4 regions of the Citrobacter sp. ANG330 genome follow, and region 4 is predicted to be linked to each of the others. Evidence: predicted binding sites of a transcription regulator. Region 4 holds the regulator's gene; each other region holds the start of a gene.
The links. Region 4 encodes CRP, which controls carbon source genes, mostly activating them, when cyclic AMP is high. Its sites were predicted from a motif close to ATGTGANNNNNNTCACAT; they were not measured.
Positions count from the first base shown of each region.

Region 1: garD (galactarate dehydratase) is a predicted target of CRP. The motif match lies at 3,025-3,042, and genes of this name have one in related genera.
Region 2: mlc (sugar metabolism global transcriptional regulator Mlc) is a predicted target of CRP. The motif match lies at 1,826-1,843, and genes of this name have one in related genera.
Region 3: hpt (hypoxanthine phosphoribosyltransferase) is a predicted target of CRP. The motif match lies at 3,558-3,575, and genes of this name have one in related genera.

Region 1 covers NZ_JASJUI010000006.1:152,264-160,041, reverse strand. The annotation lists gene QNN88_RS14965 (ABC transporter substrate-binding protein) at 1-983, opposite strand, end outside; gene garD (galactarate dehydratase) at 1,340-2,911, opposite strand; gene garP (galactarate/glucarate/glycerate transporter GarP) at 3,293-4,627, shown strand; gene garL (2-dehydro-3-deoxyglucarate aldolase) at 4,656-5,426, shown strand; gene garR (2-hydroxy-3-oxopropionate reductase) at 5,456-6,346, shown strand; gene garK (glycerate 2-kinase) at 6,453-7,598, shown strand; RNA gene rnpB (RNase P RNA component class A) at 7,631-7,778, shown strand, end outside.
Region 2 covers NZ_JASJUI010000002.1:1,496-9,273, reverse strand. The annotation lists gene QNN88_RS05720 (MFS transporter) at 1-782, opposite strand, end outside; gene QNN88_RS05715 (LysR family transcriptional regulator) at 904-1,803, shown strand; gene mlc (sugar metabolism global transcriptional regulator Mlc) at 1,932-3,152, shown strand; gene bioD (dethiobiotin synthase) at 3,278-3,973, shown strand; gene osmV (osmoprotectant ABC transporter ATP-binding protein OsmV) at 4,026-5,174, opposite strand; gene osmW (osmoprotectant ABC transporter permease OsmW) at 5,174-5,821, opposite strand; gene osmX (osmoprotectant ABC transporter substrate-binding protein OsmX) at 5,831-6,733, opposite strand; gene osmY (osmoprotectant ABC transporter permease OsmY) at 6,762-7,472, opposite strand; gene dmsD (Tat proofreading chaperone DmsD) at 7,766-7,778, opposite strand, start outside.
Region 3 covers NZ_JASJUI010000005.1:67,447-75,224, reverse strand. The annotation lists gene cueO (multicopper oxidase CueO) at 1-998, shown strand, start outside; gene QNN88_RS13110 (glucose/quinate/shikimate family membrane-bound PQQ-dependent dehydrogenase) at 1,107-3,497, opposite strand; gene hpt (hypoxanthine phosphoribosyltransferase) at 3,703-4,239, shown strand; gene can (carbonate dehydratase) at 4,304-4,966, opposite strand; gene QNN88_RS13095 (ABC transporter ATP-binding protein) at 5,075-6,001, shown strand; gene QNN88_RS13090 (ABC transporter permease) at 5,998-6,768, shown strand; gene QNN88_RS13085 (PTS sugar transporter subunit IIA) at 6,875-7,315, shown strand; gene QNN88_RS13080 (polysaccharide deacetylase family protein) at 7,380-7,778, shown strand, end outside.
Region 4 covers NZ_JASJUI010000010.1:136,468-144,245, reverse strand. The annotation lists gene QNN88_RS19275 (hydrolase) at 1-725, shown strand, start outside; gene QNN88_RS19270 (YheU family protein) at 728-946, shown strand; gene QNN88_RS19265 (phosphoribulokinase) at 1,001-1,870, shown strand; gene QNN88_RS19260 (OsmC family protein) at 1,958-2,362, opposite strand; gene crp (cAMP-activated global transcriptional regulator CRP) at 2,669-3,301, shown strand; gene QNN88_RS19250 (YccS/YhfK family putative transporter) at 3,353-5,440, shown strand; gene argD (bifunctional acetylornithine/succinyldiaminopimelate transaminase) at 5,507-6,724, opposite strand; gene pabA (aminodeoxychorismate synthase component 2) at 6,810-7,373, opposite strand; gene QNN88_RS19235 (putative adenosine monophosphate-protein transferase Fic) at 7,405-7,778, opposite strand, start outside.

The sequences.
Region 1 (7,778 bases), on a different contig from region 4:
CTCATGAATTCAATGAACTTCCAGGCGGCCTCTTTATGCTGGCTTTTGGCAGACATGGCGAATGCCAGGCTATGAGAGACGCCAGCCTGTTCTGCCATTTTGGGCATCGGAACTACCCCGACATGATCGTTAATCAGTTCGTTCTGTGAGAACGGCAGCGCCCACCACGAGCCCGCGTAGATCATCGCCACCCGATTGGACTGGAAGACATCGGCAGCTTTCATTTCGCCTGGCGGCTGGAGCAGTCCTGCCTTCAGCATGCCCTGAACGTCGCGATACATGGCGATCGCGTTGTTGCTGGCAACGTCCGTTTTACCCTCTGGCAGGATAATCTGAGTGCCGGCCTGGAGCAGCAGGTTAAAGTAGCTGTCCTGACCGCTGCCGAGATCCATCGCCAACGGATAAGAATGCTGATCCAGATTTTTACGTAACTGTTCCGATTTCTGTTTTAAATCGTCCCATGTCCAGTTTTTATCGGGATAGGTTACGCCAGCCTGATCAAACATTTTTTTGTTATACCACACGGCAATCGCGTCGATATCACGTGGAATAGCGTATTGTTGAGACTGGTACTGATAAGCATCGACAGAGCTTTTCACGAAATCATCAAGATTTGGTGATGAATTATCTTTTAAATAAGGGGTCAGTGGTTCCAGCATGCCGTTTTTAACGTACTGTTGAAAATTCGGCATATTCATCCAGAATACATCCGGCGCCACATTACCCCCGACAGCAGAACTGAGCTTTATGAAATATTGATCGTAGGGTGTTAGTTCAATTTCAACTTTCACACCGGGGTTATTTTTTTCAAACTCATTAACCAGTTGCTGTTCGCCGGGAAGTTGATTTCGATCCCATAGCGTGTAGCGTAATTTAACGGGCTTATCTGTTGTCTGGCCTTCTGCACTGGTAACAGCCGGTGCGGCCAGTAAACAGGAAAAAAGGCATGCCAGGGCAACATTATTTTTATTCAAGGTATACATAACTTCCCTCTTTATTCGGGTCAGAATGTCGGTGAGGTAAATTACAGAAGCCATTGAATCTTCTGTGTAACAAAGGGGAAAGTCAAAGAGGGAAAAATGAGCGAATTATCGCATTAAAACAACCTGGCTTTTCGGTAGGTTTCTCTTTTATCAAAACGAAAAGAGGGCGAAAAGGGAGGCTTCAGGCATTGTTTTTTCTTTCAACGGGTTAGGATTTTTCTACCGACGAAAAGCGAAAAATGGCGGGCGAAAAATTAACCTTCAAAACTGCGAGCACTATCACCTTATCTTTCGCGGACAGGAAAGAAAAACGGGGAGTGTTCCCCCGTTTTCCCGGTTGCTTTCGTTTCGAAAGATCAGGTCACTGGCGCCGGGTTAAAGACGGCCAGCTGATTGTGCAGTCCCCATTGATCGGAGAACGTTTTCTTACGGCCGCTGGCGACATCGAGAATAAACTCGAACAGCTTCTGACCGACTTCCTCAATGGTCTCTTCGCCGGTGGCGATAGTACCTGCGTTGATATCCATTAAATCGTACCAGCGATTTGCCAGCTCGGTTCGCGTCGCCATCTTAATCACCGGCACGGCCATCAGGCCATACGGCGTGCCGCGACCGGTGGTGAACACCTGGACGGTGATCCCGGACGCGACCTGCTGTGTGCCGCAGACAAAATCGCTGGCGGGCGTTGCGGCATAAATCAGACCGCGTTTGGTCGGGCGCTGGCCCGGAGAGAGCACTTCGACAATCGCGCTTTTACCGGATTTCGCAATTGAGCCCAGCGCTTTTTCCACCACATTCGCCAGTCCCCCTTTTTTGTTACCCGGAGAGGGGTTCGCGCTACGATCGGTTTTCCCCATATCGAGATAGTTGTCGTACCAGGCCATCTCTTCCAGCAGACGTTTACCCACCTCTTCGTTGATGGTACGCGGCGTCAGCAGATGAATCGCATCACGCACTTCAGTGACTTCGGAGAACATCACCGTGGCGCCGCAGCGTACCAGCAGATCAGAGGCGTAGCCCACCGCCGGGTTCGCCGTCACGCCGGAAAACGCATCGCTGCCGCCGCACTGCATGCCGACGACCAGTTCAGACGCCGGGCAGGTTTCGCGCTGGCGCAGATTCAGCTTAGCCAGATGGCGCTCAGCGACCTGCAGGATATCATCGACCATAGAACGAAAGCCTACATGCTTCTCGTCCTGAAGGCTGACGATGCTGGCGCTGTCGACCGGAATACTTTGCACATCGTCGGTACCTTCCAGCAAACGCTCCGGCTGCAGTTTTTCACAGCCCAGGCCAATGACCATCACTTCGCCGCCAAAGTTTGGATTCAGCGAGATGTTATGGATGGTACGAATCGGCACCACGGCTGCCGGCGCGTTAATTGCCACGCCGCAACCGTACAGGTGGTTAAGTCCGACCACTCCATCGACGTTCGGGTATTTGGGCAGCAGATCGCGCTCAATGATTTTGACGACATAATCCACTACGCCCGCCACGCAGTGCACGCTGGTGGTGATGCCGAGCAGATTCTTGGTGCCTACGCTGCCATCGGCGTTGCGGTAGCCTTCAAAGGTATAGCCTTCCAGCGGCGGCAGGGGCTCCGGGACTTTGGTCGCCAGTGGCAGCGTGTTCAATGGCGGCGCTTTCGGCAGCTCAACCATGGATTCATCAATCCAGCTTCCGCGCGGAATGTCGCGCATGGCGTAGCCGATCACTTCACCGTAACGTACGATTTCGCCATGAACCGGAATATCCACCAGCGCGACTTTATGTCCCTGTGGAATATGTTCAATCAGCTCCAGTCCATCCGGGAATCGCGTCCCGGCTTTCAAACCATTGTCATTAACAATGATCGCCACATTATCTGTTTCATGGGCCTTTATATAAAATGCGCTCGGCGATTCTTGTCTGATTTCGATGTTGGCCATTGTCCAGTATTCTCCAGCCGGGTGATATTAATATAGAGAGATTCTGCAAATCTGATTATTAAAATAAGGAAAAGCTGTCGTGAAATAAGGATGTCAGGAGTTCAAAAATAAGAATGTGATCCAGATCACTCGTTATGGTGAAAGCCCGGCTATCAGGGGTGGTAAAGCGTAAATCTGTGCATCAGCGCCCAGCGTTATGGGCATTTGCTCAAGATATTATTTGCAATTAACGTTGTTAATGAGCATCTGCACAATGCGTAATGCTTTCTGCCTGATTATACTGAATTACGAACTGAGTCTCTGCATTTATTAATAAGCGATAGCGTCTGTCATCAATAAATAATAATAAAAATGTCTGGTTAAGTGCCTGAGGTAAATAAAATGATTCTGGATACCGTGGTAGAAAAAAAGAAAGGTACGCATACCCGCTATTTAATTCTGCTGATAATTTTTATTGTCACAGCGGTTAACTACGCGGACCGGGCGACGCTATCCATTGCCGGTACCGAAGTTGCTAAAGAGTTGCAGTTGAGCGCTGTGTCAATGGGCTACATCTTCTCTGCCTTTGGCTGGGCCTATCTGCTGATGCAAATCCCCGGCGGCTGGCTGCTCGATAAGTTTGGTTCGAAAAAAGTTTACACTTACAGCCTGTTCTTCTGGTCGCTGTTCACCTTCCTGCAAGGCTTCGTGGATATGTTCCCGCTGGCCTGGGCAGGGGTTTCCATGTTCTTTATGCGCTTTATGTTGGGTTTCTCGGAAGCGCCTTCGTTCCCGGCAAACGCCCGTATTGTCGCGGCCTGGTTCCCGACTAAAGAGCGTGGAACCGCGTCGGCAATCTTTAACTCTGCTCAGTATTTTTCACTGGCGCTGTTCTCGCCGCTGCTGGGCTGGTTGACCTTTGCCTGGGGCTGGGAGCACGTCTTCACTGTGATGGGCGTGATAGGGTTTGTCCTGACGGCGCTATGGGTCAAACTGATTCATAACCCCACCGATCACCCACGGATGTCCGCAGAAGAGTTGAAGTTCATCTCTGAAAACGGTGCGGTCGTGGATATGGACCACAAGAAACCGGGCAGCGCAGTGGCAAGTGGTCCAAAACTGCATTACATCAAACAGTTATTGACCAACCGCATGATGCTTGGCGTGTTCTTCGGACAGTATTTCATCAACACGATCACCTGGTTCTTCCTGACCTGGTTTCCGATTTACCTGGTTCAGGAAAAAGGAATGTCGATCCTGAAAGTGGGGCTGGTGGCTTCGATTCCGGCGCTGTGTGGTTTCGCTGGCGGCGTACTGGGCGGTGTGTTCTCGGATTATCTGATTAAGCGCGGTTTTTCAATCACCGTTGCGCGTAAGCTGCCGATTGTGCTGGGAATGCTGCTGGCCTCCACCATCATTCTGTGCAACTACACCGACAACACCGCGCTGGTGGTGACGCTGATGGCGCTGGCCTTCTTTGGAAAAGGATTTGGCGCACTGGGCTGGCCGGTGATTTCGGACACCGCGCCGAAAGAGATTGTGGGCCTGTGCGGCGGGGTATTTAACGTCTTTGGCAATGTGGCATCTATCGTAACGCCACTGGTTATCGGTTACCTGGTAAGTGAACTGCATTCCTTCAACGCCGCGCTGGTATTCGTTGGCTGTTCCGCGCTGATGGCAATGGTGTGCTACCTGTTTATTGTCGGTGACATTAAACGTATGGAATTGCAGAAATAATTAACGGTTAAGTGACAAGGTAAAAGTGATGAATAACGACATCTTCCCGAACAAATTCAAAGCAGCACTGGCTACGCATCAGATTCAGATTGGCTGCTGGTCAGCGCTGGCAAGCCCCATCAGTACCGAAGTCTTAGGACTGGCGGGCTTCGACTGGCTGGTGTTGGATGGCGAGCATGCGCCAAATGATGTCTCCACCTTTATTCCGCAACTGATGGCGCTGAAAGGCAGTTCCAGCGCGCCGGTTGTGCGTGTACCGACCAATGAACCGGTGATTATCAAGCGCCTGCTGGATATCGGTTTTTACAACTTCCTGATCCCGTTTGTGGAAACAGAAGAAGAGGCGGTGAACGCCGTGGCGTCGACGCGTTATCCGCCAGAAGGGATCCGTGGCGTGTCCGTATCGCATCGCGCCAACATGTTTGGCACCGTCCCGGATTACTTCGCGCAGTCCAACAAAAACATCACCATCATTGTGCAGATTGAGAGCCAGCAGGGCGTGGATAACGTCGACGCTATCGCCGCCACCGAAGGCGTCGACGGTATTTTCGTTGGTCCAAGCGATTTGGCTGCGGCGTTAGGCCACCTCGGCAATGCGTCTCATCCGGAAGTTCAGAAAGCCATTCAGCACATCTTTGCCCGTGCGAAAGCGAACGGCAAACCGAGCGGCATACTGGCACCAGTTGACGCCGACGCACGTCGCTATCTGGAATGGGGGGCTACGTTTGTTGCCGTCGGCAGCGACCTGGGCGTGTTCCGCTCCGCCACACAGAAACTGGCTGATTCCTTTAAGAAATAACCACCACCGAAACAAGAGAGATAATTGATATGACGATGAAAGTTGGTTTTATTGGCCTGGGTATCATGGGTAAACCAATGAGTAAAAACCTCCTGAAAGCAGGTTACTCGCTGGTGGTTTCTGACCGTAATCCTGACGCGATCGCTGACGTTATCGCGGCAGGTGCAGAAACCGCGTCTAACGCCAAAGCGATTGCTGAGCAGTGTGATGTGATCATCACCATGCTACCGAACTCTCCGCACGTGAAAGAGGTTGCGCTGGGCGAAGGCGGCATTATCGAAGGGGCGAAACCGGGGACGGTGCTGATCGATATGAGCTCCATCGCACCGCTGGCGAGCCGTGAAATCAGCGACGCGCTCAAAGCCAAAGGCATCGACATGCTGGACGCGCCGGTGAGCGGCGGTGAGCCAAAGGCAATCGATGGCACGTTGTCGGTGATGGTTGGCGGCGACAAGGCGATTTTCGATAAATACTATGATCTGCTGAAAGCGATGGCGGGATCCGTTGTTCATACCGGTGATATCGGGGCGGGTAACGTTACCAAACTGGCGAACCAGGTGATCGTGGCGCTGAACATTGCCGCGATGTCTGAAGCGCTGACCCTGGCAACCAAAGCCGGCGTAAACCCGGATCTGGTTTATCAGGCGATCCGGGGTGGTCTGGCGGGCAGCACCGTACTGGATGCGAAAGCGCCGATGGTGATGGATCGTAACTTCAAGCCGGGTTTCCGTATCGATCTGCACATTAAAGATCTGGCAAACGCGCTGGATACGTCTCATGGTGTTGGCGCTCAGCTTCCGCTGACCGCGGCTGTTATGGAGATGATGCAGGCGCTGCGTGCTGACGGCCTGGGAACTGCCGACCATAGCGCGCTGGCATGCTACTACGAAAAACTGGCGAAAGTGGAAGTCACTCGCTAATGACGTCGTGCCCGGTGGCGCTACGCTTACCGGGCCTACACAGTAGGCCGGATAAGTGAAACGTCATCCGGCGTTGTACAGCGTTGTGCAGTAACAGGCGATCATCATGAAAATCGTAATTGCCCCAGACTCTTATAAAGAAAGCCTTTCTGCTACTGAGGTAGCTCAGGCGATAGAAAAAGGATTTCGGGAAATTTTCCCCGATGCGCAGTATGTTTCCGTTCCGGTCGCCGATGGGGGCGAGGGGACGGTTGAAGCTATGATTGCCGCCACGCACGGTTCTGCACATTCCGCTCTGGTGACCGGACCGCTGGGTGAAAAAGTGAATGCCAGCTGGGGCATGTCAGGCGACGGAAAGACCGCGTTTATAGAAATGGCGGCCGCCAGCGGACTGGCGCTGGTTCCCCCCGAAAAACGTAACCCCCTGATTACCACTTCGCGTGGCACCGGGGAGCTTATTTTGCAGGCGCTGGACAGTGGAGCAAGCAATATTATTATCGGCATTGGCGGAAGCGCGACCAATGACGGCGGTGCCGGGATGGTTCAGGCGTTGGGCGCGAAGCTGTGTGATGCCAACGGAACTGAAATTGGCTACGGCGGCGGTAGCCTGAACACTCTCAACACCATTGATGTGTCTGGTCTGGATCCGCGCATTAAACAGTGTGCTATTCGCGTTGCTTGTGATGTGACCAATACGCTGGTGGGCGAACAGGGAGCTTCGCGGATCTTTGGCCCACAAAAAGGGGCGACGGAACCGCTGATCCTCGAACTGGACCGCAATCTGGCTCACTACGCGGATATGATTAAAAAATCACTGGGTATGGACGTGAGAAACGTGCCTGGCGCAGGTGCGGCCGGTGGCATGGGCGCGGCGCTTATGGCCTTTCTCGGCGCAGAGCTGAAAAGCGGAATTGAGATCGTCACCCAGGCGCTCAATCTGGAAGAACATATTCACGACTGTACGCTGGTGGTCACTGGTGAAGGACGCATCGACAGCCAGAGTATTCACGGCAAAGTGCCGGTCGGCGTGGCGAGTGTCGCGAAAAAATATCACAAGCCGGTGATTGGCATCGCGGGCAGTCTGACGCGGGATGTCGGCGTGGTTCATCAATATGGAATCGATGCTGTGTTCAGCGTGTTAACCAGTATTGGCACGCTGGAAGAGGCCTTTCGTGGCGCTTTTGACAACATTTACCGGGCATCGCGAAACATTGCGGCGACGCTGGCGGTGGGAATGCGCAGTGCGGGGTGACAAGGGCACGCAAACCCTCTATACTTCGCGCCGAAGCTGACCAGACAGTCGCCGCTTCGTCGTCGTCCCTTTCGGGGGAGACGGGCGGAGGGGAGGAAAGTCCGGGCTCCATAGGGCAGGGTGCCAGGTAACGCCTGGGGGGGAAACCCACGACCAGTGCAACAGAGAGCAAACCGCCGA
Region 2 (7,778 bases), on a different contig from region 4:
ATGTAATTAAACAGGGTGACAAACGACCCCATCAGCAGAAAACCTTCGGCAAACAACAGCGGCAGCCCCTGATCGCGCCAGTGGAGTCGGAAGTTAATAAACAGTGTTTTGGGGCGCAGCGACGTCGGACGGAAATGGCGTGATTCCGGCAGGATTTTCCAGAACATCAGGGCCGATGCCAGTGCGAAGCAGCCAATGGCAGCCAGCGCAATGCGCCAGCTAAAGAAATCAGTAAACACACCGCTGATTAAACGTCCACTCATCCCGCCAATCGAGTTTCCGCTGATGTACAACCCCATTGAGAACGCGACGAAGCTGGGATGGATCTCCTCACTCAGATAGGTCATCCCAACCGCCGCCACGCCGCTGAGTGAAAGGCCAATCAGCGCACGCATCACCAGAATGCCGTGCCAACTGGTCATCATCGTTGAAAGTAGCGTACAGCAGGAAGCGAGGAGCAGCGCGGTCACCATGACCGGTTTGCGCCCAATGGCATCCGATAGCGGGCCGGTAAACAGCAGGCCAACGGCTAACATGCCAGTGGAGATCGACAGTGAAATACTGCTGCTGGCGGGGGACACGCCAAACTCATGGGACAGCACCGGCAAAATAGGCTGAACGCAGTAAAGCAGGGCGAAGGTCGCCAGTCCGGCAGAAAAGAGCGCCAGCGTGACGCGCATGAAGGCAGAAGTACCGCGTTGAATAAACTGAACCGGCTGAGAAATGCGTTGGTCGTCAATATCGCTCGCCGTGGCGTCATTGACTGTAGTTGTACGACTCACTGGAAATCCTTGCGCAACAAACCCGTGTTTTGAGGGGACGGGCATAACCTTGTTAAATAGAGTAGGAAAACCCAAATATTCTGTCTAATATATTAATAGTCTTAAATAATACTTTTAAAATATGAATATTGAACTGCGTCACCTTCGCTACTTCGTCGCTGTGGCGGAAGAACTGCACTTTGGGCGCGCCGCGGCCCGGCTGAACATCTCGCAGCCGCCGCTAAGCCAGCAAATTCAGATGCTTGAGCAACAGGTCGGCGCACGTCTGCTCGCGCGAACGAACCGTAGCGTCGCGTTGACCGCCGCAGGCAGGCAGTTTCTTGCCGACAGCCGCCAGATCCTTGGCCTGGTCAACGATGCCGCCGCCCGTGCGGAGCGTCTGCATCAGGGTGAGGCCGGAGAACTGCGAATCGGCTTTACCTCCTCGGCGCCGTTTATCCGTGCGGTGTCGGATACCCTGTCGCTGTTCCGGCAGCAATACCCGGGCATGCATTTGCAGACCCGTGAAATGAACACCCGCGAGCAGCTGGCACCGTTGAGTGAAGGGGCGCTGGATCTGGGGCTGATGCGCAATACGCCGTTACCAGAGAGCTTACATCATGAGGTGATTTTGCATGAACCGCTGATGGCGATGATCCCGCGAGTGTATCCGTTGTCGCAAAAGCCGGTGGTCACGCTGGCTGAACTGGCGAAAGAACCGTTTGTCTTCTTTGATCCGCACGTTGGAACCGGTCTTTATGACGATATCCTCGGCATGATGCGCCGCTATCAGTTGACACCCATGATTACTCAGGAAGTCGGTGAGGCAATGACCATTATCGGACTGGTCGCTGCCGGCCTGGGCGTGTCGATACTGCCGGCGTCGTTTAAAAAAGTGCAGCTCAATGAGATGTGCTGGGTACCGATTGCGGAAGACGATGCCGTCTCGGAAATGTGGCTGGTCTGGTCGGCGCATCATGAACAGAGTCAGGCGGCGCTGCGCTTTCGGCAGCAACTCATTCAGGCCGTCAGGCGTGCTTAAATTAATTTAATAACGACTGAAAATGTGCAGTTAATCACACGGCTAAGTAAAAAGTTGACGTTGTGTATTGAAGTACTTCACCATAGCCTACAGATTATTTCGGAGCGCGAAAATAAAGGGAGTCAGAGGTGGTTGCTGATAGTCAGCCTGGGCACATCGATCAAATAAAGCAGACCAATGCGGGGGCCGTTTACCGCCTGATTGATCAGCTGGGACCGGTATCGCGTATTGATCTTTCGCGTCTTGCGCAGCTGGCGCCCGCCAGCATCACAAAGATAGTGCGCGAAATGCTTGAAGCGCACCTGGTCCAGGAACTGGAGATTAAAGAAGCCGGTAGTCGTGGACGCCCTGCGGTCGGTCTGGTTGTGGAAACAGAAGCCTGGCACTATTTATCCCTTCGTATCAGTCGTGGGGAAATTTTTCTCGCCCTGCGCGATCTCAGCAGCAAACTGGTGGTGGAAGAGTGTCTTGAACTGCCGCTGAATGATGAGATGCCGCTGTTGACGCGTATTCTTACGCTGGTCGATCAGTTTTTTATTCGCCATCAGCAAAAGCTCGAACGTCTGACCTCTATTGCCATTACCTTACCCGGTATTATCGATACCGAGAACGGGATCGTGCATCGCATGCCGTTTTATGCCGATGTGAAAGAGATGCCGCTTGGCGATACGCTCGCGCAACACACCGGTGTGCCGGTCTATATTCAGCATGATATCAGCGCCTGGACGATGGCAGAGGCGCTTTTTGGCGCGTCTCGCGGTGCACGAGATGTGATTCAGGTAGTTATCGATCATAACGTCGGGGCCGGGGTGATCACCGACGGTCATTTACTGCATGCGGGCAGCAGCAGCCTGGTGGAGATTGGTCATACCCAGGTCGATCCTTACGGAAAGCGCTGCTACTGCGGCAACCATGGCTGCCTGGAAACCATTGCCAGTGTGGAAAGCGTGCTGGAACTGGCGCAACTGCGACTGACGCAATCCATGAGCTCCATGCTCCACGGCCAGCCGTTGACGGTCGATTCGCTGTGTCAGGCGGCGATACAGGGCGATCTGTTGGCTAAAGACATTATTAGCGGCGTGGGAACCCACGTCGGCCGTATCCTCGCTATCATGGTTAATCTGTTTAACCCGCAAAAAATACTGATTGGATCGCCGCTCAACCAGGCGGCTGATGTGTTGTTCCCGGCCATTGCGGACAGCATTCGTCAGCAGGCGCTACCGGCCTACAGCAAAAATATGGTTGTGGAGAGCACGCAGTTTTCTAATCAGGGAACAATGGCAGGGGCCGCGCTGGTAAAAGACGCGATGTATAATGGTTCTTTGTTGATTCGTCTATTACAGGGTTAACATTTTTAAACTGTTCTACCAAAAATTGCGCTAACTCAAGCTGATTCTACCTGGCATACCTTAGACTTTCTCCACTGTATTATTTTCCTGGCTTATATTTTCGAAGCATAACGGTGGAGTTGGTGATGCTGAAGCGTTTCTTTATTACAGGTACAGACACTTCTGTCGGGAAGACGGTTGTTTCCCGCGCATTGCTACAAGCGTTAGCATCGGGTGGTAAAAGCGTAGCGGGATATAAACCGGTCGCGAAGGGCAGCAAAGAAACCCCTGAAGGGTTGCGCAACCGGGATGCGCTGGTACTGCAAAACGTATCAACGCTGGATTTACCCTATGAGGTCGTGAACCCCATCGCACTCAGCGAAGATGAAAGTAGCGTAGCCCATAGTTGCCCGATCAATTACACCTTACTGTCTAACGGGCTGGCTAGTCTGAGCGAGAAAGTTGATCACGTTGTGGTTGAAGGCACCGGCGGCTGGCGCAGCCTGATGAACGATCTGCGTCCATTATCCGAATGGGTGGTGCAGGAACAATTACCGGTATTGATGGTAGTGGGGATTCAGGAAGGTTGCATTAATCATGCGCTACTGACAGCCCAGGCCATTGCTAACGACGGCTTACCGCTGCTCGGCTGGGTCGCCAACCGTATCAACCCGGGTCTGGCGCACTATGCGGAAATTATCGATGTTCTCAGCAAAAAGCTGCCTGCGCCTTTGATTGGTGAACTGCCTTATTTGCCGCGTGCCGAGCAGCGTGAGCTGGGGCAGTATATTCGTCTCTCAATGCTGGGGAGCGCGCTGTCAGTAGACAGAATCTCTGCCTGATGGGCACATTATAAAAACGGGGAGTCCTGATGGCTCCCCTTTTTTTTCGCAATTAATTGCTTTCGTGAATGTTCAGCGCCCGGCGGGTGCGTCCCGAGCTGAGATAATCGGCAATATAATCCTGTGAGATCTCGCCGTTGTAGCGGCCATCCTCGTCAACGATCGGCATCCAGCTGGTATTACTTTCATACAGTTTAGACAGCACAATACGCAGGTTATCTTCGGCCTTGCCGGTAATGCGGAAGGGATGAAGAATATCGGCGCAGGTGCCGGTAGCCTGTCGCGCTTCGCGGCGTTTCACAAAGCCCAGCGGTTTACCATCGACATCGACCACGGTAATCGCGCGAATATCATGGTCATCCATAATGCCAAAGGCGTCATTCAGCGACGTAGAGGGTCTGGCGGTCAGCGTCGGTTGCTGATCGGTCACGTCGCCCGCCGAAACCAGCAGCAGACGCTTGAGCGTGCGGTCCTGACCGACGAATGAGCCGACGAAATCGTTGGCGGGTTTGGCAAGCAACTCATCCGGGCTGGCGCACTGGACGATGCGCCCCTGGCGAAAGACGGCAATGCGATCGCCGAGCTTCAGGGCTTCATCGATATCATGGCTCACCAGCATCACGGTTTTTTTCAGTGCGCGCTGCATGTCAAGGAACTGATTCTGAATGACTTCGCGGTTGATGGGGTCGACGGCGCCAAACGGCTCATCCATCAGCAGAACCGGCGGATCCGCTGCCAGGGCGCGAATGACACCAATACGCTGCTGCTGACCACCGGACATCTCTTTCGGATAGCGATGCAGAAACTTCTTCGCATCCAGCGCCACCATTTCCATCAGCTCTTCGGCACGGCTTTTACAACGGGCTTTGTCCCAGCCCAGCATACGTGGAACGACCGTGATGTTCTCTTCAATTGTCATATTTGGAAACAGGCCAATCTGCTGGATCACATAGCCAATGTTGCGGCGCAGGGTCACGGTATCCATCTGATTGGTATTTTCGCCGTTAATCAGAATGTTGCCGCTACTTGGCGTAATCAGGCGGTTAATCATCTTCAGGGTAGTGGTCTTGCCGCAGCCCGACGGCCCCAGCAATACGCACATTTCGCCTTCTGGTACGTTCAGATTGACGTTATCGACGGCCTTCAGCGGCTGTCCCTTTTTCTGCGAAAATTGTTTGGTGAGGTTTTCCAGTTTTATCATTATCGTATCCCCTTAGGTGTCAGGACGACTTGCAGGCGGTGTAACAGCCAGTCGAGCACAATGGCTAAAAGACAAATCATTAATGCGCCGGCAACAAGCATACGGATGTCGCTGCCGCCGATGCCGTTCAGTAACAGTAATCCCAGACCACCAGCGCCAATGACCGCAGCAATCGCCATTACGCCGATATTCATAACCACCGCAGTGCGGATCCCACCGAAAATTACCGGTAGTGCCATCGGGATCTCCACCCAGCGCAGACGCTGCCAGAACGTCATGCCAATTCCGCGGCCCGCTTCACGTAAGCCAGGCGGAATACTGTCCAGCGCGGTATGGGTGTTTCGCACGATAGGCAACAGCGAGTAAAGAAACACGGCGGTAATTGCAGGCAGTGCGCCAATACCGTGACCGATCAGCGAAAACAGGGGGATCATCAGGCCGAACAGGGCGATGGAGGGAATCGTCAGCAGCAGCGTGGCGATACTCAGAACCGGGGTTGCCAGCCATTTGTGGCGGACAATCAGGATCCCCAACGGCACGCCAATCACAATCGCCAGCCCAACCGCCAGCGCCACCAGCCAAAGATGCTGAAAAGTGAGCGTCGCCAGATAACCTGCGTTCTCTGTCATGTAGTGAATCGTATCCATATGCGCTCCTTACAGCAGGTTCTTTTGTTGCAGGAATTCACGAGCGACCTGCTGCGGTGACTGATGATCGATGTCGACCTTCGCATTCAGGGTGCTGATCACGTCATTGTTCAACTGAGCAGAGAGGGTATTGAGCGCCTCGGCGAGTCCCGGATTGGCCTCAAGCGTATCTTTGCGCACCACAGGCGTGACAGCGTAACTTGGGAAGAAACCTTTATCATCTTCCAGTACTTTGAGATCAAAACCCTTCACGCGACCGTCAGTGGTGTAGATGAGACCAGCGTCTACGAAGCCATCACGCACGGCGTTGTAGACCAGTCCGGGGTCCATCTGACGGATTTGCGGTCGGTCGAGATCCATCTGATAGGCCTGCTGCAACGGTTTCATCCCGTCGCTGCGTCCGGCAAACTCCAGGTCGAGTCCCAACAGCCAGTTGTTATCGGGATCGGTCTGGCGGATATGTTCAATTTTCGCCACCATCTCTGACATAGTATTGATGTTCTCCGCTTCGGCACGCTTGCGTTGCATGGCGAAGGCGTAGGTGTTGTTCATCTCTGCCGGTTTCAGCCAGACCAGGCCCAGTTTGGCATCAAGACGTTTTACCGTGTCGTACGACTCCTGCGGGCTCATACGCTTATTGATGTGGTTGAAAATAATCAGTGACGTGCCGGTGTATTCCCACGTCATATCAATCTGCTTATTGATCATCGCATTACGTGAGATCACTGTGGCGATATTGGTCTGCGGCTGAACCTGAAATCCTTTTTTTTGCAGATACTGAACGGTCATGGCCGAGAGAATGTGCTGCTCGGTAAAACTTTTGGTTGCCAGAATAAGGGGAGCCGCCTGGGCCTGTGTGCTGATGAACAGTGCGGCGGCGAGCCATCCCAGCCATTTTTTCGTATGTTTCATTGATCGCTCCTTGTTTTTATCGTTGCCATCAGGCCGTGTGCGGGCTCATAACACGCCCAAGCCAGGCGAGCAGGCAGTCGAGGATCAGGGCGAACAGTGCAGTAGCGGTGGCACCCAGAATCAATGTCGGGAAGTCGTTAAGATAGATGCCAGGGAAAATCAGTTCGCCGTAGCTGCTGGCGCCAATCAGAAACGCCAGCGGGGCCGTACCCACGTTAATCGCCGTGGCAATGCGGATCCCGGAAAGCATCACTGGCCAGGCATTGGGGATTTCGACCTGACGCAACCGTTGCCATTTCGTCATACCAATGCCGTTTGCCGCTTCAATCAGTGACGGCGGAACAGAACGCAGCCCCGTATAGGTGTTACGTACAATAGGCAGTAGTGACGCCAGAAACAGCGCAATGATGGCAGGCAGGTCGCCAATCCCGATAACGACCATTGCCAGCGCGAGAACGGCCAGCGGAGGTAACGTATTGCCAATATTGAAAATCTGCATGACATATTCGGCAACGCCTCTGGCGGCGGGGCGACTGAGCACGATACCGCCTGGAATGCCGACCAGCAGGGCGAAGAACATTGAGGTAAGGACTAAAATCAGGTGCTGTTGACCGAGATAAAGTAAATCGACCTGACGCGCTTTCAGGGTGTCTATGCCAATTCCCCAGACCAGCAGCGTCAGTAGCAGAATGATGACAAAACTAAAGCCCAGCACGCGTGTTAACGTGGATGTGTGCATTGCAGTGTGTCTCCCTGTTTGCATGCGTTATGGCGGCGAAAAATCGTCGCATGTTGTTATGCCATGTTTCGGCAGGGTGTTTTGAGCTATAGCAACAGGTTGGGAAGGATTCCAGCGTGGCGGTAAATTAGATTCGCAGACGATGAATCGCCAAAAGCAATTGAGCCTTATGGCGTAAAGGTTAAGCCGGGTATGTAAAGAATTGTCTTAAAAACCTGAAATAAAAGTGACGGTGTAACATTTTAGGATAATGCAGATAGCAGAAAAGGCAGGAAAAACCTGCCTTCAGAAGTTTAGCGGTACAGC
Region 3 (7,778 bases), on a different contig from region 4:
AACGCTTTAACACGGACGGGCAGATTGATTACCAACTGGATGTGATGACGGCGGCCGTAGGATGGTTTGGCGATACGCTGCTGACCAACGGGGCTATTTATCCTCAGCATGCGGCACCGCGCGGTTGGTTGCGTCTGCGGTTGCTTAACGGCTGTAACGCCCGTTCACTTAATTTTGCCGCCAGCGATAAGCGTCCGTTGTACGTCATTGCCAGCGATGGCGGGCTGTTGGCGGAACCGGTAAAAGTCAACGAACTGCCCATGCTGATGGGCGAGCGTTTTGAAGTGCTGGTGGACGTTAGTGACGGTAAACCGTTTGATTTGGTTACCCTGCCGGTCAGCCAGATGGGGATGGCGATTGCGCCGTTTGATAAGCCGCATCCGGTCATGCGTATTCAGCCGGTTGCCGTGAATGCCTCCGGTACGCTGCCGGACACCCTCAGCTCAATGCCTGCGCTACCTTCAGTTGACGGGCTGACGGTGCGTAATCTGCAACTGTCGATGGATCCGATGCTCGACATGATGGGGATGCAGATGCTGATGAAAAAGTACGGCGATCAGGCGATGGCGGGCATGCATCATAGGCAGATGCAGGGGCATATGGGTAACATGCAGCATGGCGACATGGGCCACATGAACCACGGCGGCCAATTTGATTTCCATAACGCTAATAAGATAAATGGCGTGGCGTTCGATATGAACAAGCCGATGTTCGCGGCCAGCAAAGGTCAGTATGAACGCTGGGTTATCTCCGGGGTGGGCGACATGATGCTGCACCCGTTCCATATTCACGGCACGCAGTTCCGCATTTTGTCAGAAAATGGCCAGACACCAGCAGCACATCGTACGGGCTGGAAAGATACCGTTCGGGTGGAAGGCGGCGTCAGCGAGGTGTTAGTGAAATTTGATCATGATGCGCCGAAAGAGCACGCATATATGGCGCACTGTCATCTGCTGGAACATGAAGATACCGGAATGATGTTAGGCTTTACGGTATAAAAATGCCGGGGCGCTTCGCTTATCAGGCCTGGGTTTATATATCTTTGTAGGCCGGATAAGGCGTAGCCGCCATCCGGCAATATGCCCGGTTTTTACCGGGCAATATGATTATTTCGCGTCGTCAGGCAATGCGTAAGCGACGATATAATCGCCCATCTTCGTACCAAATGAGCCGTGGCCCCCGGCTGAAATGACCACATACTGTTTACCGTTAACCTCATAGGTCATCGGCGTCGCTTGTCCGCCTGCCGGCAAACGGCCTTGCCACAGTTTCTCACCGTTACTCATGTTATAGGCACGCAGGTAGTTATCCGCCGTAGCGGCAATAAACAGCACGTTGCCTGCCGTTGAGATAGGACCACCCAGCATCGGCATCCCCATGTTGAACGGTACCGGAACTGGCATCGGGAACGGCATGCTGTCCTGCGGTGTACCAATGCGCTTTTTCCACACCACTTCGTTGGTTTTTAAATCCAGTGCAGAGATATAACCCCATGCCGGTTGCTTACACGGCAGACCAAACGGTGACAGGAACGGATTCAGGGTGACGCCAAACGGCACGCCGTACTGCGGCTGAATACCGGATTCGGTGCCCGTACCTTTTGCCTCTTTCGGCTGTTCCATCGGATTACCTGGCCCACGCGGGATCAGCTTAGAAACAAACGGCAGCGCCATCGGATTGGCAATCGCCACCTGACGGTTCGGATCGACTGAGATTCCGCCCCATTCGAACATTCCAAGATTGCCCGGGAACACCAGCGTGCCCTGCTCAGACGGCGGGGTGAAGATGCCTTCATAGCGCATCTGGTGGAACATCACGCGGCACACCAGTTGGTCGAACATGGTGGCACCCCACATATCCGCTCCGGTCAGATCTTTCTTCGGACGGAAGCTTAACTCGGAGAACGGCTGCGTTTTCGTGACGTAATCGCCTTTCGCCGCCCCTTGCGGAACCGGTTTTTCCGGCGCCGGAACCACCAGTTCACCGTTACGACGGTCGAGAACAAAGATATTGCCGGTTTTTGCCGGTGCATAGATGACCGGGACTTTCTCACCTTTGACGGTGATATCCGCCAGCGTCGGTTGAGAAGGCATATCCATATCCCACAGATCGTGGTGAACGGTCTGATAGCTCCAGGCCAGCTTACCGGTCGTCGCGTTCAGCGCCAGAATCGAGCTGGCATAGCGTTCCTGCTCTGGCGTACGGTTCCCCCCCCAGATATCCGGCGTGGTCACGCCCATTGGCAGATAGACCAGATCCAGCTTCGCATCGTAGGCAGCAGGAGCCCAGGAGTTCGGCGAGTTAAAGGTAAAAGAGTGCTCATCAGAAGGGATTGCATTCGGATCTTTCGCGCCCGGATCGAACGCCCACAGCAGTTTGCCGTTATTGACGTCAAAACCACGGATTACCCCTGACGTTTCGCGCGTCGAGAAGTTATCCGTTACCGAACCGGCAATCACGATAGTTTTATCACTGATGATCGGCGGTGACGTGGGTTCATACAGACCCGGCGTGGTGTCCGGCATGTTGGTCTGCAGATTCAGAATACCTTTGTTGGCAAAGGTTTCACACAGCTTGCCGGTTTCGGCGTTCACTGCAAACAGACGACCATCGTTCACCGGCAGGATGATGCGGCGTGGACAATCGGCAACCACTTCCGGGGAAGCGTTATCGGCTTTCGCTTCATGGTACGACACGCCGCGACAGGTCACGTGCTGGAAGCTGGTATTGGTATTGAGTTGCGGATCGAAATGCCACTTCTCTTTACCGGTAGCGGCATCCAGTGCGAACAGCCGCTGGTGGGCGGTACAGAGATACAGCGTATCGCCAACCTTAATCGGCGTCACTTCATTGGTGATTTCACCTGGATCGTTCGGCTGCTTCAGATCGCCGGTACGGAATACCCACGCTTCTTTCAGGTTGTGGACGTTATCGGCGTTGATCTGCTTGAGCGGCGAGAAGCGTTGGCCTTCCTGATTACGGCCATACGCAGGCCAGTCGTTATCCGAAACGGTGGAAATAGGTTCGGCCGGTGTGGCGTCTGCGCTCAGCGTACCGTTGATCTCCTGCGGATCATTAAAGCCCGCCCAGGTGAGGATCCCGCCGCTAATCAGCAGGGCGACAACCAGTGCAGCCACGGCGCCGCGGGAGGGGACAACCAGGCGATGCCAGACGAACGGTAAAATCAGCCAGATGCCGAAGAAGACCAGGATGTCACTGCGCGGCGTCAGCGCCCAGAAATCGAAGCCAACTTCCCAGACGCCCCAAATCAGTGTGGCGAGGAGCAGGGCGGCGTAGAGCCAGAGCGCGGAACGTTTGCTGCGCCAGAGCAATACGGCAACGCCCAGCATCACCAGTCCTGCAATCGGATAGTACCAGGAGCCGCCTATGGCGACCAGCCAGCCTCCGCCGATCAGAAGGTAAAGCCCGCATAGCGCTGCAAAGAGGGCCGTTAGCGTCACGAGTAACCGTGGCGAACGTGCGTTGTTATCTGCCATAAAAATACACCATCTCAATTTGTTAATTTTTTAGTAGCAATTAATTATAGGATTTAACATGTGTGATCGTCATCACAAAATGAGCTTTATTAAGAGATGCCGCGAATAAATGCTTTTACTGGTATACTGCGTGCCTTGCGCTTAGATGCTGACTTATCAAGAGCAGGCATTGAGTGATTTGTTTTTAAATCATATGGTTAGAGATATGAAACATACTGTAGAAGTCATGATCCCCGAAGCGGAGATCAAAGCGCGTATCGCTGAACTGGGTCGTCAGATTACTGAGCGTTATAAAGACAGCGGCAGTGATATGGTGCTGGTGGGTCTGCTACGTGGCTCATTCATGTTTATGGCGGACCTGTGCCGTGAAGTCCAGGTATCTCATGAAGTCGATTTTATGACCGCCTCCAGCTACGGTAGCGGCATGTCCACCACGCGTGATGTGAAAATCCTCAAAGATCTCGACGAAGACATTCGCGGTAAAGACGTGCTGATTGTGGAAGACATTATCGACTCCGGTAATACGCTGTCGAAAGTGCGTGAAATTCTGAGCCTGCGTGAGCCAAAATCACTGGCTATTTGTACGTTGCTGGATAAACCCTCTCGTCGTGAAGTGAATGTGCCGGTCGAATTTGTCGGCTTCTCTATTCCGGATGAGTTTGTGGTCGGCTACGGCATTGATTACGCCCAGCGCTATCGCCATCTGCCGTATGTCGGCAAAGTGGTCTTGCTCGACGAGTAAGCGTAAAAAAGCCGGGATAACCCGGCTTTGACTGGATACATCCCCGGTACATGACCGGGGATTTTTATTTATGGTTGATGTGTTTCTGGCTGAGGTTAGACACGCCCTGGCGATAACGCTGTTCAAGCGTGGCGCGACTGGTCGCGGTCACTTCCAGATCGCGCAGCAGGCCGTCGTGAATACCGTAGGCCCAGCCGTGGATAGTCACTTTCTGACCCCGTTTCCAGGCTGACTGCATGATGGTAGAGTGGCCCAGGTTGTATACCTGCTCCATCACGTTCAGTTCACACAGCGTATCCATACGGCGCTCTTGCGGCATTTCACCCAGCAATGAGCTATGTTTGAACCAGATATCACGGATATGCAGCAGCCAGTTGTCGATGAGCCCCAGTTCAGGATTATCGACCGCTGCCTGTACGCCGCCACACCCGTAGTGCCCACAGATAATAATGTGTTCAACTTCGAGGACATCAACGGCATACTGAACAACGGAGAGGCAGTTGAGATCGGTGTGGATAACCAGGTTGGCCACATTACGGTGGACAAACAATTCGCCCGGTTCAAGACCGGTTAAACGTTCTGCGGGAACGCGACTGTCGGAACATCCAATCCATAGAAAGCGCGGTTTCTGCGCTTGCGCCAGTTTCTCAAAAAATCCGGAATCCTCTTCCACCAGCATTTTTGACCATAGTGCATTGTTGCTGATGAGTGTATCTATGTCTTTCATGGAGGTTAACGACCTGTAACCAAATAAGTGCGTTGGGCTAATATAGGGCAACTCCGGGATTATTTAAACCACATATAAAGTGTAAGTACGTAAGGTAAGTAAAAATTTATGACCATTGCACTGGAACTTCAACAACTTAAAAAAACCTATCCCGGCGGCGTTCAGGCGCTTCGCGGGATAGATTTACAGGTCGAAGCGGGGGATTTTTACGCGCTTTTAGGGCCTAACGGGGCAGGCAAGTCGACCACCATCGGCATTATCAGCTCGCTGGTGAATAAATCGTCCGGGCGCGTCAGCGTCTTTGGCTACGATCTTGAGAAAGATGTCGTTAACGCCAAACGTCAGCTCGGGCTGGTGCCGCAGGAATTTAACTTCAACCCGTTTGAGACCGTACAACAGATTGTGGTGAATCAGGCGGGCTACTATGGCGTTGAGCGTAAAGAGGCAATTGAGCGCAGCGAAAAGTATTTAAAACAGCTCGATCTTTGGGAAAAGCGCAACGAACGTGCGCGGATGTTGTCCGGCGGGATGAAGCGCCGTCTGATGATTGCCCGCGCGCTGATGCACGAACCGAAATTGCTGATCCTTGATGAACCGACTGCGGGCGTGGATATTGAACTTCGCCGCTCGATGTGGGGTTTTTTGAAGGATTTAAATGATAAAGGCACCACGATCATCCTCACCACGCACTACCTGGAAGAGGCGGAAATGCTCTGCCGTAATATCGGGATTATTCAGCACGGCGAGCTGGTCGAAAATACTTCGATGAAAAACCTGCTTTCTAAACTCAAATCCGAAACCTTTATTCTCGATTTGGCGGCGAAAAGCCCGTTGCCGAAGCTGGAGGGTTATCAGTACCGGCTGGTGGACACCTCAACGCTGGAAGTGGAAGTGCTGCGCGAGCAAGGGATTAACAGTGTCTTTAGCCAGCTTAGCGAACAGGGGATTCAGGTGCTAAGTATGCGTAACAAAGCGAACCGCCTTGAGGAGCTGTTTGTGTCACTGGTTCATGAAAAACAAGGAGATCGCGCATGATGCAGCTTTACTGGGTCGCGTTAAAAAGCATCTGGGCGAAAGAGATCAACCGCTTTATGCGGATCTGGATCCAGACGCTGGTGCCGCCGGTCATTACCATGACGCTCTATTTTATTATCTTCGGTAATCTGATTGGTTCCCGCATTGGCGAGATGCACGGTTTTAGCTACATGCAGTTTATCGTGCCGGGGCTTATCATGATGGCGGTGATCACCAACGCATACGCGAATGTCGCCTCGTCTTTTTTTAGCGCCAAGTTCCAGCGCAACATTGAAGAGCTGCTGGTGGCCCCCGTACCGACGCACGTTATTATTGCCGGGTTTGTTGGCGGGGGGGTGGCGCGCGGGCTATGTGTCGGAGTTCTGGTCACGTCGATTTCGCTGTTCTTTGTCCCGTTCCAGGTGCATTCGTGGGTTTTTGTCGCGCTGACGCTGGTGTTGACCGCCATTCTGTTCTCCCTGGCGGGTCTGTTGAACGCGGTATTTGCGAAAACCTTTGACGACATCAGCCTGATCCCGACTTTTGTCCTGACACCGTTGACCTACCTCGGTGGGGTGTTTTACTCGCTGACGCTGCTGCCGCCGTTCTGGCAGGGCTTGTCGCAACTGAACCCCATCGTCTACATGATCAGCGGTTTTCGCTACGGCTTCCTCGGCATTCACGATGTGCCGCTGGTGACGACATTTGGCGTGCTGGTGGTCTTTATTGTGGCGTTCTATCTGCTGTGCTGGTCTTTAATCCAGCGTGGGCGTGGCTTACGTAGTTAACCGTTTTCACCCTCTTCTCTGTACGAGGAGAGGGTGATTGTTGACCATTGTCATCATTCTCAATTTGTCACTCTGATAAACTACTTGCCTGCTAATGAGGTGAGAAATGCTGGGTTGGGTCATTACCTGTCACGACGATAAGGCCGAGGAACTGCTAAGCCTGCTGGAAAAAAAACACGGCCCGCTGGCGCAATGCCGGGCGGTGAATTTCTGGCATGGGCTGAGCGCGAACATGTTGAGTCGGATGATGTGCGATGCATTACACGCCACAGATTCCGGAGATGGGGTCATCTTTCTCACGGATCTTCCCGGCGAGGCGCCGTATCGCGTGGCGTCACTGATGAGCCATAAGCATCCGCAGTGTGAAGTCATTTCTGGCATTTCTGTAACGTTGCTGGAGCAAATGCTCCCAGCGCGAGAATTCATGAGTAGTTCGGCGTTTCGTGACCAGATTGTTGCCCTCGGTGGACCAGACGTCACCAGCCTGTGGCATCAGCAGCAGAAAAATCCCCCCTTTGTTCTGTTACACGATTTGTATGAGTATTAATCATTCTTATTAATGAGGTGAATTGGTACAATCGTCGCGTTGTTTCTTTCCCCGGTTATTATTGATGATCAAATACCTCTGTTTGCTGTTGCTGACCTTTTCGACGGTTGTCAGTGCGGTTTTACCTGCCCGTTATATGCAAACCACAGAAGATGCGGCTATCTGGGCGCAAATTGGCGATAACATGATTACCGTGGGGAATATTCGCGCCGGGCAGATTATCTCAGTGACGCCGGTTGCCGCCGATTATTACGAGTTTAAATTTGGTTTCGGTACCGGGTTTATCGACAAGGGCCATCTGGAGCCGGTGCAGGGTAAACAACGCGTTGAGGACAGCCTCGGCGATCTCAATAAACCGCTCAGCAACCAGAATCTAATTACCTGGCAAGCCACGCCCATTTATAACGCGCCGAATGTCGGCAGCGCACCGTTTGGCTTACTGGTGGAAAATCTGCGTTATCCC
Region 4 (7,778 bases):
CAAAAAATCGGGGCTGGCTTGGCGTGGTGATGCATTTCCGTGGCTGTAGCGGCGAGCCGAACCGGAAGAATCGCATTTATCACTCCGGTGAAACGGAAGATGGCACCTGGTTTTTACACTGGCTACAGCGAGAATTCGGCACCGCGCCAACCGCCGCGGTGGGCTATTCGCTGGGGGGAAACATGCTGGCTTGTTTGCTGGCAAAAGAGGGGAAAAATATCCCGCTCGACGCGGCGGTCATTGTCTCAGCCCCCTTTGTGCTGGAAGCCTGCAGCTACCATATGGATAAAGGCTTTTCCCGCGTGTATCAGCGCTATCTACTCAATCTGCTTAAAGGCAACGCATCGCGCAAACTGGCAGCTTATCCCGGCTCGTTGCCGGTGAGTCTGGCGCAGTTGAAATCCCTGCGTCGTATCCGCGAGTTTGACGATCTGATCACCGCCAAAATTCACGGCTTTGCTGACGCTATCGACTACTATCGTCAATGTAGCGCCATGCCCTTGCTCAGTGACATCGCGATTCCGACGTTGATCATCCACGCAAAAGACGACCCGTTCATGGATCATCATGTGATCCCTAAAGCGGAAGATTTACCGCCGCAGGTGGAATATCAGTTAACCGAACATGGCGGTCACGTCGGGTTCATCGGCGGCACGTTGCGTCGACCAGAAATGTGGCTGGAGTCGCGCATTCCTGACTGGCTGACACCCTATCTGGAGGCATAACTATGCAAATCCCCTGGCAGGACCTTTCCCCCGAGACGCTGGACAATCTGATCGAAAGCTTTGTGTTGCGCGAAGGTACCGATTATGGTGAACATGAACGTACCCTTGAGCAAAAAGTCGCCGACGTGAAACGCCAGTTACAGTGTGGAGAAGCGGTCCTGGTGTGGTCTGAGTTGCACGAAACCGTCAACATCATGCCGCGCAAATCATTTCGCGAGTAACCCGCACGCTATCGGCCGACTATAATAAAAAATCAATTTATTGATGGAGTTAACATGTCTGCCAAACATCCGGTGATCGCGGTAACAGGATCCAGCGGCGCGGGGACCACCACCACCAGCCTCGCGTTCCGTAAAATTTTTGCGCAGCTCAACCTGCGTGCAGCCGAGGTGGAAGGCGACAGTTTTCATCGTTATACCCGTCCGGAGATGGATATGGCGATTCGCAAAGCGCGCGATGCCGGGCGCCATATCAGCTATTTTGGCCCCGAAGCCAATGACTTCGGCCTGCTGGAACAGACGTTTATTGAGTACGGCCAGACCGGGAAAGGCCAGTCACGCAAATATCTGCATACCTACGATGAAGCCGTCCCGTGGAACCAGGTGCCGGGGACGTTTACCCCGTGGCAAGCACTGCCCGAACCCACCGATGTGCTGTTCTATGAAGGCCTGCACGGCGGCGTCGTCACGCCCCAGCATGAGGTCGCAAGACATGTTGATCTCCTGGTCGGCGTGGTGCCCATCGTTAACCTGGAATGGATCCAGAAGCTTATCCGCGACACCAGTGAACGAGGCCATTCTCGTGAGGCGGTGATGGATTCGGTGGTCCGTTCGATGGACGACTATATCAACTACATCACGCCGCAGTTCTCCCGCACCCACATCAACTTCCAGCGCGTTCCTACCGTGGACACATCCAACCCCTTCGCAGCCAGGAGCATTCCATCACTGGATGAGAGCTTTGTGGTGATTCATTTCCGCAATCTGGAAGGGATCGATTTCCCCTGGCTGCTGGCGATGCTGCAGGGCTCATTCATTTCTCACATCAATACGTTGGTGGTTCCTGGCGGGAAAATGGGTCTGGCAATGGAACTGATCATGCTGCCGCTGGTACAGCGACTGATGGAAGGCAAGAAGATCGAATAAACGGTGGGGAGTGCCCGATGGCGCTGCGCTTACCGGGCCTACGACAGGAGTAGGCCTGATAAGCGCAGCGCCATCAGGCAATGATCATCAGGCAGCAATCACTTCGTACGAATGGGTAATGTTAACCGCTTTTCCCAGCATCAACGCCACAGAGCAATACTTCTCTGCCGACAGATCGACCGCCCGCGCAACGGCGGCATCCTTCAGATCGTGGCCGGTGACAATAAAGTGCAGGTTGATGTGAGTGAACAGGCGTGGCGCCTCTTCCCGACGTTCTGAAGTCAATTTCACTTCGCAGTTCGTCACATCCTGACGGCCTTTTTGCAGGATAGAAACCACGTCAATGGCGCTGCAACCGCCAGCCGCCATCAACACCATTTCCATCGGGCTCGGTGCTTTATCACCAGAGTTACCGTCCATCAGAATCTGATGCCCGGAAGCGGACTCACCCAGGAAGGTTAACCCCTCAACCCATTTAACACGCGCTTGCATATTTTTTAACTCCAGTGCGTTAATTTTCCTGACAGATTACGCGTACATAACAATTCTCGCAACGGAAGGCGACCTGCGTCATGCTGAAGCGAGACACCAGGAGACACACGGCTAAAGCTATGCTAAAACAGTCAGGATGCTACAGTAATACATTGACGTACTGCATGTATGCAGAGGACTTCACATTAAAGGCTGCAGTTCGTTTTTGACAGTCTCTTCCCAGGACGCGGGAAGCACATTTTTGCAACCCCAGAGACAGCGGATTTTTTGGCTCTGGAGACAGCTTATAACAGAGGATAATCGCGCATGGTGCTTGGCAAACCGCAAACAGACCCGACACTCGAATGGTTCTTGTCTCATTGCCATATTCATAAGTACCCGTCCAAGAGCACGCTGATTCACCAGGGTGAAAAAGCGGAAACGTTGTACTACATCGTTAAGGGCTCAGTGGCAGTGTTGATTAAAGATGAGGAAGGGAAAGAAATGATCCTTTCTTATCTGAATCAGGGTGATTTCATTGGCGAACTGGGCCTGTTTGAAGAAGGCCAGGAACGTAGCGCATGGGTTCGGGCGAAAACAGCGTGTGAAGTGGCTGAAATTTCCTACAAGAAATTCCGCCAGTTGATCCAGGTGAACCCGGATATTCTGATGCGCCTGTCTTCTCAAATGGCTCGCCGCCTGCAAGTCACTTCAGAGAAAGTCGGTAACCTGGCCTTCCTCGATGTGACCGGTCGTATCGCCCAGACGCTGCTGAATCTGGCGAAACAGCCTGATGCAATGACTCACCCGGACGGCATGCAGATCAAAATCACTCGCCAGGAGATTGGCCAGATCGTTGGCTGTTCTCGCGAAACCGTTGGTCGTATCCTGAAGATGCTGGAAGATCAGAACCTGATCTCCGCTCACGGTAAAACGATCGTCGTTTACGGCACTCGTTAATCTCATCGGAAATGGCGCGCTACCCGGTAGTGCGTCATTTTTGTTTTGCCAATGTGGCGCAGACTGATTTATCACCCAGAAATCAACTATGCACTACGTCAAACGCTGGTGCTCTGTTTGCCCGTGGCCGTCGGCCTGATCATCGGGCAGTTGCATCTGGGTTTGCTCTTCTCTCTCGTTCCCGCCTGCTGCAACATTGCCGGGCTTGATACACCGCACAAACGCTTTTTCAAACGCCTGGTGATTGGCGCGTCGCTGTTTGCCGGATGCAGCCTGATTATGCAGCTGCTACTGGCGCAGGCGATCCCGTTGCCGCTGATCCTGACCGGACTCACATTGATTCTCGGCGTCACCGCGGAACTGAGTTCACTGCATGCCCGCCTGCTGCCCGCCTCGCTGATTGCCGCTATTTTTACGCTGAGCCTGGCAGGAAATATGCCGGTCTGGGAACCGTTGCTGATCTACGCGCTGGGCACGCTGTGGTATGGCTTATTTAACTGGTTCTGGTTCTGGCTGTGGCGCGAGCAACCGCTGCGCGAGTCGCTAAGCCTACTGTACCGGGAACTGGCGGATTACTGCGAAGCCAAATACAGTATGCTGACTCAGCACACCGATCCGGAAAAAACGCTACCGCCGCTGCTGGTCCGCCAGCAAAAAGCCGTCGACCTCATCACCCAGTGTTATCAGCAGATGCATATGCTGTCGGCGCATCACAACAATGACTACAAACGAATGCTGCGCGCCTTTCAGGAAGCGCTGGATTTACAGGAACATATCTCAGTGAGTCTGCACCAGCCGGAAGAGGTGCAAAAGCTGGTCGAACGCAGCCACGCTGAGCAGGTGATTCGCTGGACGGCGCAAACCGTCGCCGCGCGGTTGCGGGTACTGGCGGATGACATTCTGTATCACCGACTGCCGACCCGTTTCTCTATGCAAAAGCAGATTGGCGCGCTGGAAAAAATTGCTCATCAGCATCCGGATAACCCCGTCGGGCAGTTCTGTTACTGGCACTTCAGCCGTATCGCCCGGGTGCTGCGCACTCAACGACCACTTTACGCCCGCGATCTGATGGCTGACAAACAGCGCCGTCTTCCGTTGCTTCCTGCGTTGAAAAACTACCTTTCCCTGAAATCACCAGCGCTACGCAACGCCGGGCGTATCAGCGTCATGCTCAGCATCGCCAGTCTGATGGGAACCGCGTTACACCTGCCGAAACCGTACTGGATCCTGATGACCGTGCTGTTTGTCACGCAGAACGGTTATGGCGCCACCCGCGTGCGTATTCTGCACCGTTCGGCGGGTACGCTGGTGGGGCTGATTATTGCAGGCGTGACGCTGCACTTTCATATTCCTGAAGGATATACGCTGGCCCTGATGCTGGTGATCACCCTGGTCAGCTATCTGACTATCCGTAAAAACTACGGCTGGGCGACGGTGGGATTTACCGTCACGGCGGTATATACCCTGCAGCTACTGACGCTGGACGGCGAGCAGTTTATTATCCCCCGGTTTGTCGACACGGTGATAGGCTGCCTGATTGCATTTGGCGGCACCGTCTGGCTATGGCCACAATGGCAGAGCGGGCTACTGCGTAAAAACGCCCACGATGCGCTGGAGGCCGATCAGGAAGCTATTCGTCTGATTCTGAGCGACGATCCGCAGGCTACACCGCTGGCTTATCAGCGTATGCGAGTCAACCAGGCGCACAACACACTGTTTAACTCACTGAATCAGGCGATGCAGGAGCCGGGCTTCAACACGCACTATCTGGCGGATATGAAGCTGTGGGTGACGCACAGTCAGTTTATTGTTGAACACATTAACGCCATGACGACATTGGCGCGTGAACATACGATGCTGACGCCGGAACTGGCGCAGCGATATCTGCAATCGTGCGAAATTGCCATCCAACGCTGTCAGCAACGACTGGAGTACGACGGGCCGGGCAGTTCCGGAGATGTAAATATTCTGGAGGCGCCCGAAGCGCTCACCCACGGGCCCTTAAGCACGCTTGAACAGCATCTGCAACGCGTGCTGGGGCACCTGAACACGATGCACACTATCTCGTCTGTCGCATGGCGTCAGCGGCCGCACCATGGGATCTGGCTCAGCCGCCGGTTACGGGATATGCGGGGTTAACATGGATTGCCGGATACGCGCGTTATCGATGAAGGCAGGATAAGCGCAGCGCCATCAGGCAAATCGTTAACCAACAACCCTGGCAACAGCCTGTGCAAAACGCTGCATCCCTTCGTCGATATCCGCTTCTTCCACCACCAGCGACGGGGCAAAGCGCATCACATCCGGGCCCGCATTCAATACCATCACGCCGGCATCGGCTGCCGCATAGAGGAAATCGCGCGCGCGCCCTTTGTATTGCGGCAGCAACTCCGCCCCGATCAACAGGCCCATACCGCGAATATCGCTAAACACATGGAATTGTTCGTTAATCTGCTGTAGATGCTGGACAAATTTTTGGCGCTTTGCATTCACGCCTCCCAGAACCTCTGGCGTGTTGATGATGTCGAACGCGGCTTCCGCCACCGCGCAGGCCAGCGGATTACCGCCGTAGGTTGAACCATGAGAACCGACATGAAATGCCGAGGCGATCTCTTGCGTCGTCAATACCGCGCTCACCGGGAAGCCGCCGCCCAGTGCTTTCGCACTGGTGAGGATATCCGGCGTCACGCCGTAGTGCATATAGGCAAACAGCTCACCCGTACGTCCCATGCCGCTTTGCACTTCATCAAACACCAGCAGTGCCTGATGCTCGTCGCAGAGCTCGCGCAACCCTTGCAGGAACTCTGGCGTGGCGGCCAGAACGCCGCCTTCTCCCTGTACCGGCTCAACCACCACCGCGCAGGTGTGATCGTCCATCACCGCTTTCACCGCATGGAGATCGTTAAACGGTACATGGATGATATCGGCCGGTTTCGGCCCAAAGCCATCGGAATATTTCGGCTGACCGCCCACTGTGACGGTAAACAACGAGCGTCCGTGAAACGCATTATGAAAGGCAATAATTTTGGTTTTGAAGGGGCTATGGCGTACACAGGCATAGTGACGCGCCAGCTTGAACGCCGTTTCGTTGGCTTCTGTCCCGGAGTTCATAAACAGCACACGCTCAGCAAACGTCGCGTCGATAATCTTACGACCCAGACGCAGCGCGGGTTCGTTGGTGAAGACATTACTGGTATGCCAGAGCGTTTCACCCTGAGTTTTCAGCGCCGCCACCAGCGCAGGATGGCAGTGTCCCAGCGCGGTCACCGCAATCCCGCCCGCGAAATCAACATAGTCTTTGCCCTGCTGATCCCAGACCCGACTGCCCTGACCTTTCACCGGAATAAACTCCGCCGGTGCATAAATCGGCAGAATAACTTCATCAAAAGTTGCGCGGGTTACTGCCGTTTGTTCAGTTGCCATCTCATGCCCATCCAGTTATGCAAAAATGAATGTGAAAATATAATCACAAAATATGCATAAAAAATCACTAGATAGCAACCACAAATCACCGGTTGAGGAAATTTGCCAGCAGTTGATGTCCCTGTTCGCTGAGAATACTTTCCGGGTGGAACTGCACCCCTTCCAGATCCCACGCTTTATGGCGAATCCCCATAATTTCCTGTGTTTCGCTCCAGGCGGTCACTTCAAAGCAATCAGGAAGCGTAGTGGATTCGATAACCAAAGAATGATAACGGGTGACGGTAAGCGGGTTTGCTAATCCCTGGAAAACGCCCTTCCCGGTATGACGGATGGGCGAGGTTTTTCCGTGCATCACTTTTGCGGCGCGTACGATCGTTGCGCCAAAAGCCTGCGCCATCGCCTGATGCCCCAGACAAACACCCAGTATCGGCATATGTCCGGCATAGTGGCGAATGACATCCAGCGAAATTCCGGCGTCATCCGGGGTGCAGGGGCCGGGCGAGATGACGATTTTTTGCGGCTGTAGCGCATCGATCTGCGACAGCGTCAACTCATCATTGCGCTTAACCTGCACATCAGCGCCCAGCTCACAAAAATACTGGTAGAGGTTCCAGGTGAAAGAATCGTAGTTGTCGATAAGCAGGATCATGGCGGCTCCGGTCGAGGAAAACCGCGCTATTCTACTCAGTTTCCTCGGCTTCGCTTACCCCTTTACGAAATATCGCCTGCAATGCGCTAAGGTCACCCATCGCCCCTTCCTGATTCGCCTGGTTCCACTCCTTTGCCGCGATGTCTCCCCAGTGCAGCAGATAACCGGCATGGATAGCCAGTTGTTCGAAGAAAATCCGCTGCGCCATGCCGCTGCCGAGACGAAACGGATGCAGCACGTTGATCTCACAGTAATAATGCGCAAGGCGATTGATGAATTTCTCTTTCGGTAATCCCATCAGGTAGTTTTCTTCTTCCAGATCCTGCATCAGGGCATTGCCCTCTTTTTCGATGTAAGCGAAATGGCAGAAGCGGGTATCCCCCTGATAGATGTCGACTTCACGCA